2 regions of the Alistipes sp. HGB5 genome follow, and region 1 is predicted to be linked to the other one. Evidence: riboswitches for the same ligand, from Rfam matches in the RefSeq annotation. Region 1 holds a riboswitch; the other holds the start of a gene.
The links. A riboswitch is a leader RNA that binds a small molecule or an ion and turns the genes downstream of it on or off. The one in region 1 is predicted to bind cobalamin.
Positions count from the first base shown of each region.

Region 1 (5,851 bases):
ACGCGGTCAGTTGCGTTTGGTTACGGTCCGGTAGCAGCCGATGCCGCACACTTCGGTCGAAATCTCGCCGATCAGCGGGGCTTTGGCGTTCACGCCCGTCTGCACCTTGATGAAGTCGATCTGCTGCAGGTTGGCGGGCGAGCCGTCGGCCGTCACGGCGTCGCTGATGCGCAGGCGGTTGGTCGTGCCGATCCGGTCCACCGTCGAAAAGTTGTCGGCGTAGCCCCATGCGAACGCCTGAGGTCTCCACTGTCCGTCGGCCTGTTCGACATTGTCGCGCAGCCGCGTGCCGGTGAATTTCAGGTCGGCAGGCTCGATCCATGCCGGACAGTAGGAGGCCTGCGTATGTTCGTCCATCCGGTCGATCGTGCCGCTGCCGCCCCGGTCGTCGGTCCATGCGGCGGAGCCGTCGGCGAGCGGCGTGTAGGTGACCGCATACCCCCGGATCGTCGCGGCGTTGTCGTACTCGCTGCCTTTCAGCTCGTACCACGTGTCGTCGGGCATTCCGTTGCCGTTGGCGTCCTGCATGACCCAGACGACGCCCGGCTCGGACGAGGTGTTCATGGCGTTGCCCTTGACGTAAAGGTCGTAACCGCCCGTGTTGGGTACCGGCTCGGCGAATGCCGCGACGAGGTATCCGCCCCATCCGCCGAGCGAAACCCAGTTGTTCTCGGCGAAACGCGCGGCGGCGTACCGGCAGGCTTTCTCCGGCGTATCCACGTTGTCGAACGCGCCTCCGGAGCGCGCCTCTTCGTTGATGAACTGTCCCGGTGCGGGAGTGTATTCGAGAATCCGGGCCACGGGTTCGTCCGTCTGCGTGGTCGTGATCTCTTCGCCGGAGTTGCAGGCGGCCAGCAGAAGAGCCGCCAGAGGGAATGCGTATTTTTTCATCTTCTTCGAATGTTTTTTACGGTTTGAAACAGAACGATCCGGGGGTGATGCCGACGCGTATCGTGTCGACGGCCGCGCCCCGCGCCGTGAAGCGGTAGACCACGCCGTGCTGGACGTAGTCGATGGCGTCGGCCACGTAGACCTCCGAGGTCAGCGGATCGACCGCCACTTCGTAATAGGTGGTCTGCGTATAGGGCAGGAACGGCGTGACGGGCAGCTCCTCGGCATCGACCCGCATGCGCCAGACGTCGCGGTTGATGAAGTAGAGCGTGTCGCGCGTGCCGTTGAGGGTGACCGACGAGGGATGGTCGCCCGCGGCGAACGTATAGGTCTGCTCGACGCGGCGCGTGGCGGCGTCGATGCGGTAGAGCGCCGCAGGAATGCCTGCGGTGCGTCCGTCGGTGACGGTCCAGAGTTTGCCGAAGCGGTCGAGGACCAGCGACGAGGGCTGCGGTCCGACCTCGATCGAGTCCACCAGCGTTTCGCGTGCGGCGTCCACGACCAGAATCTTGTCGTCGTACGACCAGCAGTTTACGAACACTTCGTCGCCCCACTGCACCATCTGTTCGGTCGATTTGTGGCCGTTCATCGGAATCCGGCCGCGGATGCGGTTGCTGCGGGAATCCACGACCGTGATGCGCGGATCGTAAAGGTCGGTGATATAGGCCGTCGTGTCGTTGGGGAAGTGGATGTAACGCGGCGAGACGACCCCTTCGATCACTCCCGTGACGCGGAAAGTCGCCGGGTCGATGACATAGACCGCGCCCGAATTGTTCACCACGACGTATCCGCGTCCTTTGTGGAGGGTCATCGACTGGGCGACGTCGCCCAGTTTCATGCCGTTCGCGCGGATGAAGATTTCGTTTTCGACGCTCCGTGCCGCCGGATCGTAGAACGACAGCGAAGCGTTGTCCCAGCCGAAGTTGCCCTCGCACGTGATGAACACGCCGCGCTGCGACTGCGCGAACGGCTCTTCATGCAGCGGTCCGTAGTCCATGCAGGCGCAGCAGAATCCTGCGCCGGCGCATAAAACCGCCATATGTCGTAAAACGCGTTTCATCGGCTTTCAAATGACTGCGGCTGGTACGGGCTGACGTGTCGGATGCCGGTGTCGGCGACGGTCTGCTGCGCCCCATTCTCCGCAGGGTGCATATTGGTTGAACGGCATGCGGCAGGTCTTCTGACTCGTTACCGTTCCGGCGCCTTCCCGTCCCGGAGGACAGTGGCCAAAGAGTGCCGGAACATGTTGCGTAACTTACAGCAGCGGGAACTGTTGCCGGATTTCACGGCATTCCCTTTTAATCCCCGCGCCCTTCCGGGGCGTTTCGGGAACCGATGCGACGCAAAAGTAATCTTTTTTCGAGACATGCCCCAAAGATTCGGACGAAAATATTAACTTTGTTGAGTAAATTGCGGCTCTGCGGACTCCGGCGAGGGTGATCGGCGGAGCTGTTGTGAAAAAAGATTAACTTTGCCCGAAAATCGGATGTTATGACGGTTGAGATACGACGGATAACCCAAGTCTCGGATGCGCTCGAAGAGGCGTTCGCGCGGCTGATGCCGCAGCTTTCGCCGCGGCTGGGCGCGCCCTCCCGCGAGGTGTTGCGGCGTGTGGCCGGAAGCGAAACCGGGGAGTTGCTGGCTGCCGTGGCCGGGGAACGCATCGTCGGGGTGCTGACGCTGGCGTGGTACGATGCGCCTTCGGGGCGCAAGGCGTGGATCGAGGACGTCGTGGTGGACGGCGCGGCACGCGGCTGCGGCGCGGGCGATGCGCTGGTGCGCGCCGCCGTGGAGCATGCGGCCCGCATCGGCGCCGGGAAGGTGATGCTGACGTCGAACCCGGCGCGCGAAGCCGCTAGGGCGCTTTATCGCAAAGTCGGATTCGAAGAGGTGGAAACCACGGTTTTCGCCTTTAAAACAGATAAGTGATGAAAAAATTCGTGAAGATTGCGGCCATCGTGGTGGCCGTCGTGCTGGTGATCGCTCTGGTGGCGCCGATGGTGCTGCGGGGCAAGATCGCCGAGATTGTGAAGCGTGAGGCCAATGCGATGCTCGATGCGCGGCTCGATTTCGAGAAGCTGGACATCAGCCTGTTGCGCCATTTTCCCCGTGCTTCGCTCGACCTGAAGGGACTGACGCTGGTGGGCGAGGAGCCTTTCGCGGGCGATACGATCGTCGCCGCGCAGCGGATTTCGGTGGTCGTGAACGTGATGTCGCTTTTCGGCGACGAGGGGTTCGAGGTGACGAAGATCATTCTTTCGGAGCCTGCGCTTCATGCGCACAAACTTGCCGACGGCAGGGTGAACTGGGACGTTGTGAAGGCTTCGGAAGAGGCTCAGGGCGAAGAGGAGACCCCCGCCGATGCGGAACCTTCGTCGTTCCGCCTTTCGGTCCGCGACTTCAGGATCAGCGACGCGGCGATCCGTTACGAGGACGATTCGACGGGCATGCGCTTCTCGACCGCACCTTTGTCACTTCGCCTGCGGGGCGACATGTCGGCCGACCAGACCGACCTCGACCTGCGGCTGACGGCCAAGGGCATGCGGCTGGTTTCGGGCGGTATTCCGATGCTCAGCGGCGCCGAAGCGGAGCTGGATGCGGTGATTGCGGCCGATCTGGCGAACAGCCGCTTTACCTTCTCGCAGAACAAACTGCGCCTGAACGCCATCGAGGTAGGTCTCGACGGCTGGGTGGAGCTGAAAGACGACGCCGTGGCCATGGACGTCACGGCCGGCTGCGACAAGGTGCAGTTCAAGGACGTGCTTTCGCTCGTTCCGGCCTTCTACACCCGCGACTTCCGTAATCTTGCGGCCGGCGGCGAACTTTCGATGGCGCTCTGGGCGCGCGGCGAAATGCGCGGTGCGGCGCTTCCGGCGTTCGAGCTCAGGACGGAGGTGCGCAACGGCAGTTTCCAGTACTCGTCGCTGCCCAAGGCGGTGGACGGCATCAACATCGACGTCCGGATCGCCAATCCCGGCGGCGTGGCGGATAAGACTGAAATCGACCTTTCGAAATTCACGCTCCGGATGGCCGGGAATTCGCTTTCGGCGTCGGCCTATGCGACCAATCTGGTCAGCGACCCGACGTTCCGTGCCGCGGTGGACGGCCGTGTCGATCTGGGGGCCGTCAAAGAGGTGTATCCGCTCGAAAAGGGGATGGAACTGAGCGGCCTGATTACCGCCGACGTGAAGGTTTCGGGCCGTATGTCCGACATCGAAAAGAGCCGCTACGAGCGGATCGGCGCGTCGGGAACGTTCGTCGTCGAGCGGCTGGGCCTGACCATGCCCGAACTGCCTGCGGTCCATATCCGCCGTGCCGCAGCGACCATTACGCCCGCGGCCATGACGCTCGGCGAACTCGGCCTTACGATAGGCCGGAGCGATCTGGCGGCCAACGGCCAGCTTTCGGGCTACATCGGCTACCTGCTGCGGGGCGACATGCTTTCGGGACGTCTCTATGTGAAGTCCGACCTGCTGGACCTGAACGAAATGATGAACGTCATGCCCGATTCCGCACCGGAAGAGACCCCGGAGACGTCGTCGGCCGGGACTTCCGCCGAACCGGTGCAGGCCCTCGAAGTGCCGCGCAACCTGAACCTCTCGCTCAATACCGAACTGCAGAAGGTGCTTTTCCAGAAAATGACCGTATCCGGCATATCGGGCGAGATGCGCGTGGCCGGCGGCGCCCTTTCGCTCGAACGGCTGCGCATGCAGCTCTTCGGCGGTTCGGCGACCGCTTCGGGCAGCTATTCGACGGCGGCCGATCCGCAGCGTCCGGCGCTGAAGCTGTCGCTGGGGCTTTCGGGCGCTTCGTTCTCCAAGACGTTCGACGAACTGGAGATGGTGCAGAAACTCGTGCCGCTGTTCGCCAAAACGGGCGGCGATTATTCGTTGTCGCTCGACATGACGACCGCGCTCGATCCGAAGATGGAACCCGACCTGCAGTCGCTCAGCGCCACGGGCGAAATCAAGTCGGCGAACATCCATATCCAGAACCTCGAAGCGTTCGATGCGCTGGCCAAGGCGCTCGACAACGACAAGTTGCGGAAAATCGAAGCCAAGGATGTCGCCGTCCGTTTCTCGATCAGGGACGGCCGGGTTACGACCCAGCCCTTCGACCTGAAGATGGGCGACATAAAGATCAACATGTCCGGTTCGACGGGACTCGACCAGACCATCGACTATACGGCCAAGGTGGCCCTGCCTGCGGGTTCTGCGGGCGGGATCTTGGAGTCGGTCAATGTCGGCATAGGCGGTACGTTCACCTCGCCCAAGATTACGCTCGGCGTGAAGGAAGCGGCCGAGCAGGCCGTGAAGAACGTCATTGACCAGCAGATTCAGAAGCTTACGGGCAGCGAATCGCTCGGCGAGGAGATTCAGAAGCAGGCCGACAACCTGCGCAAGGAGGCCAAACGTGCCGGCGACAAGCTGGTCGAAGCCGCCGAAGCACAGCGCACGAAACTTGTGGACGGCGCCAAGGAGAAGGGTGCTTTGGCGAAGCTGGCGGCCGAGAAAGCGGGCGACAAGCTGGTCGAAGAGGCCAAGAAACAGGCCGGCAAACTCAGCGCCGAAGCTGAAAAACAGATCGAAAAACTCACGGCGAAGCAGGAGTAGGCAATGCTTGTTCTTTTCGCCGTCATTCTCGGAGGAATCGTCACGGGGCGCCTGCTGCAAAGCCGGCGCCTCGCGTTCGTCTCCCGGCTGATCGCCGTCATCATCTGGGCGTTGTTGTTCCTGCTCGGACTGGAAGTCGGTTCCGATCCCGCCGTCGTGGGCGGCATGGCGACGCTGGGGCGTACCGCCTTCGTGATCTTCGTCTTCTCGGTCGCGGGAAGCATCGGGGCTTCATGGCTGTTGTGGCGGCGTATCCGGGGCCGCAGTGCTTTCGGGACGGAGGGCGCCGGGGCAAATCCGGCATCTGCAGGCTCTGTTTCGGGCCGGGAACTTGGGACCGGAGGCGG
Region 1 is NZ_AENZ01000040.1:129,704-135,554, reverse strand. It holds gene HMPREF9720_RS06520 (hypothetical protein) at 7-891, opposite strand; gene HMPREF9720_RS06515 (YncE family protein) at 908-1,930, opposite strand; cobalamin riboswitch at 2,044-2,243, opposite strand; gene HMPREF9720_RS06510 (GNAT family N-acetyltransferase) at 2,383-2,820, shown strand; gene HMPREF9720_RS06505 (AsmA family protein) at 2,820-5,504, shown strand; gene HMPREF9720_RS15850 (LysO family transporter) at 5,508-5,851, shown strand, end outside.

Region 2 (5,851 bases), on a different contig from region 1:
AGTTTTCACCGTTCCGTCGTCTAGGCGGATGTCGTAGCTTTGTGAAAAAGATCGGCCCAGCCGGAACGGCACGGGCTGTCGGAAGATCGGACCGTCGTAACAGAATGTATGATATTCGCCGTTTTCTCCATTGGGATCGACTCCGGCAGGCAGAGAGGCTATGAAGCCGCGGTCGATCTCCCGGCCTATGGCGTCGGCGCCGAGTCCGTCGGCCATCGTGGTTACGACGACCGTCCGAAATCCCGATACGAGGAAATCGTTCATCACCTCTTCCGAAGATTTTCCCCAAAGCGGTTCCACGATTTCGATTCCGTGCGGCGAGAGTTGCTGCTCCCGGTATTTGCGCACATCGTGCAGGAAAATATCCCCGAAGATGAAACGGGTCACGCCCTGCGTCTTGAAATGCTCCACGGCCCGGGACATGGCGACGTCGTAATCCTCCATATTGCCTTTGGGCGTCAGGTCTACGATATAAAGAGGAACGCCGATGCTTTCGGCCTGCATTTGCAGTAATGCCGTCGGGATGCCGTGCATCGTCGAACGGTGCGTATCCCGGTTTACGGTAGTCAGCAGCGCGACGATCTCGTATTCGCCCGATTGCTGTGCCCGCAACAGCGCATGGGCGGAATCCTTGCCGCCACTCCAGTTGAATACGGCTTTTATCCGTTCCATATTATATTTTCTGCATTATGGAAGAACCCGCAGACAAGGGTCAAATACTCGGGCAATGATCCGTCTGTACCCCATTTCAGTTCGATGCCGAAGAGTTCGGAGGTCGTGCGTGCGATGTCGAATCCGCAGGCTTCGAGCGATGGGCGTACCAGTTCGGGGTGGCGGCAGGGTTTCGCTTCGGGGCGGGTGCAGGTTCCTTCGGGGCAGTAGAGGCAGGTGCCGACATAGGCGAACGACCGTCCGCCGTACCTGCGTTCCATTTCGAGCAGCCGCCGTTCGAGCCGCTGCCGTTCGGGGCGGATCAGCCGGCCGGCTTCCGACATCGGAACGTGCTGTTCGGCAGGAGTGATCTTCGTCGCGATAATCAATGCTGACGTATATTGCGAGAGATATGCTCCGACATCGTATCCGAACGGCGGACATCCCCAGCTGCAGCCGTAATTGCGGCAGGCGCGGCAACACTCCAAAAACCGCTTGGCATCACGGAACCGGGCGATATAGTCAGCCACGGGCAATGCAGCGCAATGGTCTTCTGCGGTATATCGAAATGAAAAATCCATGAAACAAAAATAGTCGTTTCGGGCGTTTGTAATGCTGTTTCACGAAAATAATTTGTTGTCGAGCGCTGTTTTTCGGGATTAACCGTTATATTTGCCCCAGATTTGGTTTTCCGTTCCCCGTGCCGGGGAGGAAATGAAAAGGGAATCGGGTGCAAATCCCGGACAGTCCCGCTGCTGTGAAACTCCGTGAAGGTTTCGAACATCTCAGCCACTGATCCGCAAGGATCGGGAAGGCTTCGGAACAGGAGTCAGTCAGAAGACCTGCCAAGTCGATTCGATGTCAAAGGACCCCGAGGGATGGGCGTTTGATTTCGGTTGTATACTGCATGATAATTTTAATTCCGATGCTGTTGCAAGGATTGCTGTGCCGTTTTCGGCACACGGGTTTCGCTTTGCGGGAACAGCTCGGCCTAAAACGGGATTCGGTATGGAATTACTCGAACGATTGCTATTTGGTTCCGAGTCGCTTTGGGGCGGCGGTGTCGCCCACTCGGTGATGATCCTGGCGCTGGTCATCGCACTCGGCATCATGCTGGGCAAGGTGAAGATCGCCGGGGTGTCGCTGGGGGTGACGGGTATTTTGTTCGTCGGCATCGCGTTCAGCTATTTCGGCATGAACATCGACGAGCACCTGATGCACTTCCTCAAAGAGTTCGGACTGATTCTCTTCGTCTATTCGATCGGTTTGCAGGTCGGTCCCGGATTTTTCTCCTCGTTCCGCAAGGGCGGCATCACACTGAACAAACTGGCCGTACTGGTCGTGGCGCTCGGCGTCGTTACAACGGTTGCCCTTTATTATGTCACCGGGCTTCCGATGACGACGATGGTCGGCGTGATGTCGGGTGCCGTGACCAATACCCCGGGGCTGGGTGTCGCGCAGCAGGCTTTCAGCGACCTGCACGCCGGAGCCGATGCCCCGGATATCGCGACAGGCTATGCATTGGCCTATCCGCTCGGAGTGATCGGAGCCATCCTGACCCTGCTGGCGTTGCGCTATCTGCTGCGTATCGACGTGCGGCAGGAGGAAGAGGCGGCAGGTTTGGGTACGGACGTGCTGAAAGACCTGACGACCCGGCGGATTTCCGTCGAAATCTGCAATCCTGCCGTCGAGGGTAAAAGCATCTCCGGAATACGCCGTTTGGCCCTGCGCGATTTCGTCGTGTCGCGGATTTGCCGTCCGGGCGAAGCTCCTGAACTGGCCGATGCTGCGACGACGCTCCGCTGCGGCGACCGGATTTTGCTCGTGGCGGCGCCCAAAGATGCCGAGGCACTGGTCGCGTTGCTCGGCCGGGAGGTGGATGCCGGTCCGATGATGCCGGATAGGAAGATGATTTCACGCCGAATACTTATCACCAAACCCGAGCTGAACGGCAAGACACTCGCCGAACTGCGCATCCGCTCCACGAGCGGCGTCACCATTACACGCATCAACCGTTCGGGTATCGACCTGGTGGCTGCAGGGAATCTGCAGTTGCAGCTGGGCGACCGGGTGACGGTCGTGGGTCCCGAACTTTCGGTAGCCCATGCCGAGCGGCTCTTCGGCAATTCGCTCAAGCGTCTCAACCATCCCAACCTGATTCCTATTTTCATCGGCATCGCGCTGGGTGTCGTGCTGGGCAGTATTTCGTTCTGGATTCCCGGCGTTCCGCAGCCCGTGAAACTGGGCCTTGCCGGCGGTCCGCTGATCGTCGCCATCCTGATCGGCCGCTACGGTCCGCATTACCGGCTCATCACCTATACGACGATGTCGGCCAACCTGATGCTGCGCGAAGTGGGCATTTCGCTTTTCCTTGCGGGCGTGGGGCTGGGTGCCGGCGAGGATTTCGTGCCTACGCTCGTCGCGGGCGGATATGTCTGGATCGCTTACGGAGCTGTAATCACGATCGTTCCGCTGCTGCTGGCGGGGCTTTTCGGACGTTTTTACTACAAACTCAACTATTATACGCTGATCGGCGTGCTTTCGGGCGCGTCGACCAATCCGCCGGCACTGGCCTATTCGACCGAGCAGACCACGTCCGACGCACCTTCGGTGGGATATGCTACGGTCTATCCGCTGTCGATGTTCCTGCGGGTGCTGGCGGCCCAGCTTTTGATTTTGATTTTCGGATAACTCAAAAAGGCGCGGCCAAACAAAGACCCGTTACTGCCATAACAAGTCATTGCATAGAGATTAGTAGCCGGCCGCGCCTTTTTTTAATTGAATAGTTATGAATATCGTATTATACGGAGTTCCGGCGGAAACGGCCGGAAGGATTGCAGACCGATACGGTCTGAAAGTGATAAATTCGCCCGACAAATTCGACGCATCGGGAACGATGGTACTTGTTCCGTCGATAAACGCCCCGCGGTACCTGTTGGCGTTTTACAACGCCATGCTGCGGCATGAGGACGATGTCGATGCGGTCATTATCTGCGGTGCCGAGTCCTGCGAGGCCGTCAGCACGGTGCAGTACTGCACTCCGCTGGGGAAATTCTTCACCCTGAACGGTGATCTGGACGGAGAGGAACTGGTATCGGAACTTTGTCTGCTTCTCGATTCGCTGTTCGCCGAGGGGAATCAAATCAATTTTTAGGAATGGAGACTAAAGGCTATGTACACGTTTACACCGGTAACGGCAAAGGCAAGACCACGGCGGCATTCGGACTGGCCCTGCGGGCGTTGTGCGCCGGGAAGGGCGTCTATGTCGGGCAGTTCGTCAAATCGATGAAATACAATGAAACGAAGATCGAACGGCTGTTCAACGGCTCGGACCCGGCATTCGGTCGTATCCGTATCGAACAACTGGGGCGCGGATGCTTTATCGGAAAAGACCCCGAGTTGGCCGATGCGGAAGCGGCACGCAAAGGATGGACCCGTTGTGCGGACCTGCTCCGAAGCGGGGAATACGATGTGGTGATCCTCGACGAACTGACCATCGCCCTGCATTTCGGACTGCTCTCGACCGCTGTCGTGCTGGATGTGCTGCGCAGCCGTCATCCGGCTGTTGAGGTGGTTATCACGGGGCGTTATGCACCGCAGGCACTGATCGATGCGGCCGACCTTGTTACTGAAATGTGTGATGTGAAGCACTACTACACGCAGGGCGTCCTTTCGCGCGACGGTATCGACCGTTGATTATTCGAGGCGTTGGTAGTAGTGTAATTCCCGGTCGTTTTCGTCCAGTACCTCCGGGTGCATGATCGCGATCAGGTCGTGCAGGACGACGTCGGGCTGTACCACACCCGACTCCCAGTAGTCGTTGCCTCCGGCGACATTCAGCCGTTTGTTGCAGTTGTAAACGGCACCGTTTCTTACGCATCGGGTGTTTGTGAATTTCGGGAACTGCGATTTCAACTCCCCGAGTGACGCGGCACTGCCCGCATTGAGCCACATATCGGCCTGTGCCGTGAGCATATACGCCTCTTCGAGGTCGATGGGGAGCGAACGGTTCGATGTGTTCTTCTTGTAAATATAATCCCCTCCGGCGTCGGCGATCAGCCGGGCGACGTAGCTTTCGGTCGACGCCATAAACCACGACCCGGCATAGGGCGTGTTAATCATCACTTTCGGATGTTTCGAAGTCGCCGCCGCGACTTTTGCCCGGAGCGCATCGTAACGTTCGGGAACCGGCTCGAAGACTGCTTCGCCTTTTTCGCGGCTGTCGGTGATCTCGGCGATAGCCACCAGCCATTCGGCCTTGCCGAGCGGCGACTCTTCGAGGTACTCGCCGATGTAACAGAACGGAATGCCCATTTCGAGCAGTTTCGACTCCATGCCGCTTGCGCCGCTCACGCCGAACAACAGCACCAGATCGGGCCGTTGTGCGAGCAGCAGTTCGTAGTCGATATTTCCGTCGAAGCCGATGTCCGCCACGGCTTCGGGGTGTGTCGTTACATATTTATTCGAAATATAGTTTCTTCCCGAAACTCCTACCACCCGGTCGACCTGTCCCAACGCATCGAGCATCGCCACATAAGTAGAGGAGAGGCAAACGATGCGCCTCGCTCCCGCTTTCACGACCTGTCCGGTGAAACCTGCCGGAATCTTTTCTCCGTTGCGGACGATGAAGAGCGTTGTTTCGGTGTTCTCGGCGCCTTGCCACGGATTGAATACTTTGAGAAGCGTACTTTGCCGGCCTTCAGCACCGACGATCTCGAAGCCCGAGGCATAGGACGGTTTGTAGAGGGTTTCCGTATAGGCGTCTATTCCTGTCGTGTTCGATGCGCAGGAGATAAGGAAGGTAGCCGCGCTAAGCAGGATGAAATAGACTGTTTTTTTCATAAGAATCCGTTAAAAAGTCTGTTTGCAGAAACCGGATGTATGGTTGTATGGCAGACAACGCATACTACTAACCTCTGTGATTCTCCAGTTTCTGCAAACAGACTATCAAAAAAATGGCGGCAGGATTAATTACAGGAAGGTTTGCAATGGTTCACCGCGATTAAAAGGCCCCGCCGCCGTGTCAAATATTATTGCGCAATTGTTTCGATCTCTTTTCCCGCCAAGTGCAGGTCGATAGCGCAGTTGAACAACACGCAGGCCGGACCATAGCCGTAGCCCAGATCCTGCAAGGTGGCGTTCTGGATCTTCACGAAATCGATGCCCGGCAAATTAACTTTGTTCCCTTCTTTGTCGCGAG
Region 2 is NZ_AENZ01000041.1:34,936-40,786, forward strand. It holds gene HMPREF9720_RS06775 (ATPase) at 1-672, opposite strand, end outside; gene HMPREF9720_RS06780 (DUF2284 domain-containing protein) at 660-1,232, opposite strand; cobalamin riboswitch at 1,319-1,515, shown strand; gene HMPREF9720_RS06785 (putative transporter) at 1,660-3,342, shown strand; gene HMPREF9720_RS06790 (hypothetical protein) at 3,440-3,805, shown strand; gene HMPREF9720_RS06795 (cob(I)yrinic acid a,c-diamide adenosyltransferase) at 3,808-4,347, shown strand; gene HMPREF9720_RS06800 (ABC transporter substrate-binding protein) at 4,348-5,493, opposite strand; gene HMPREF9720_RS06805 (BACON domain-containing protein) at 5,682-5,851, opposite strand, start outside.
Region 2: it holds a riboswitch for cobalamin, as region 1 does, so the genes downstream of both, HMPREF9720_RS06785 (putative transporter) here and HMPREF9720_RS06515 (YncE family protein) in region 1, are expected to answer to the same signal.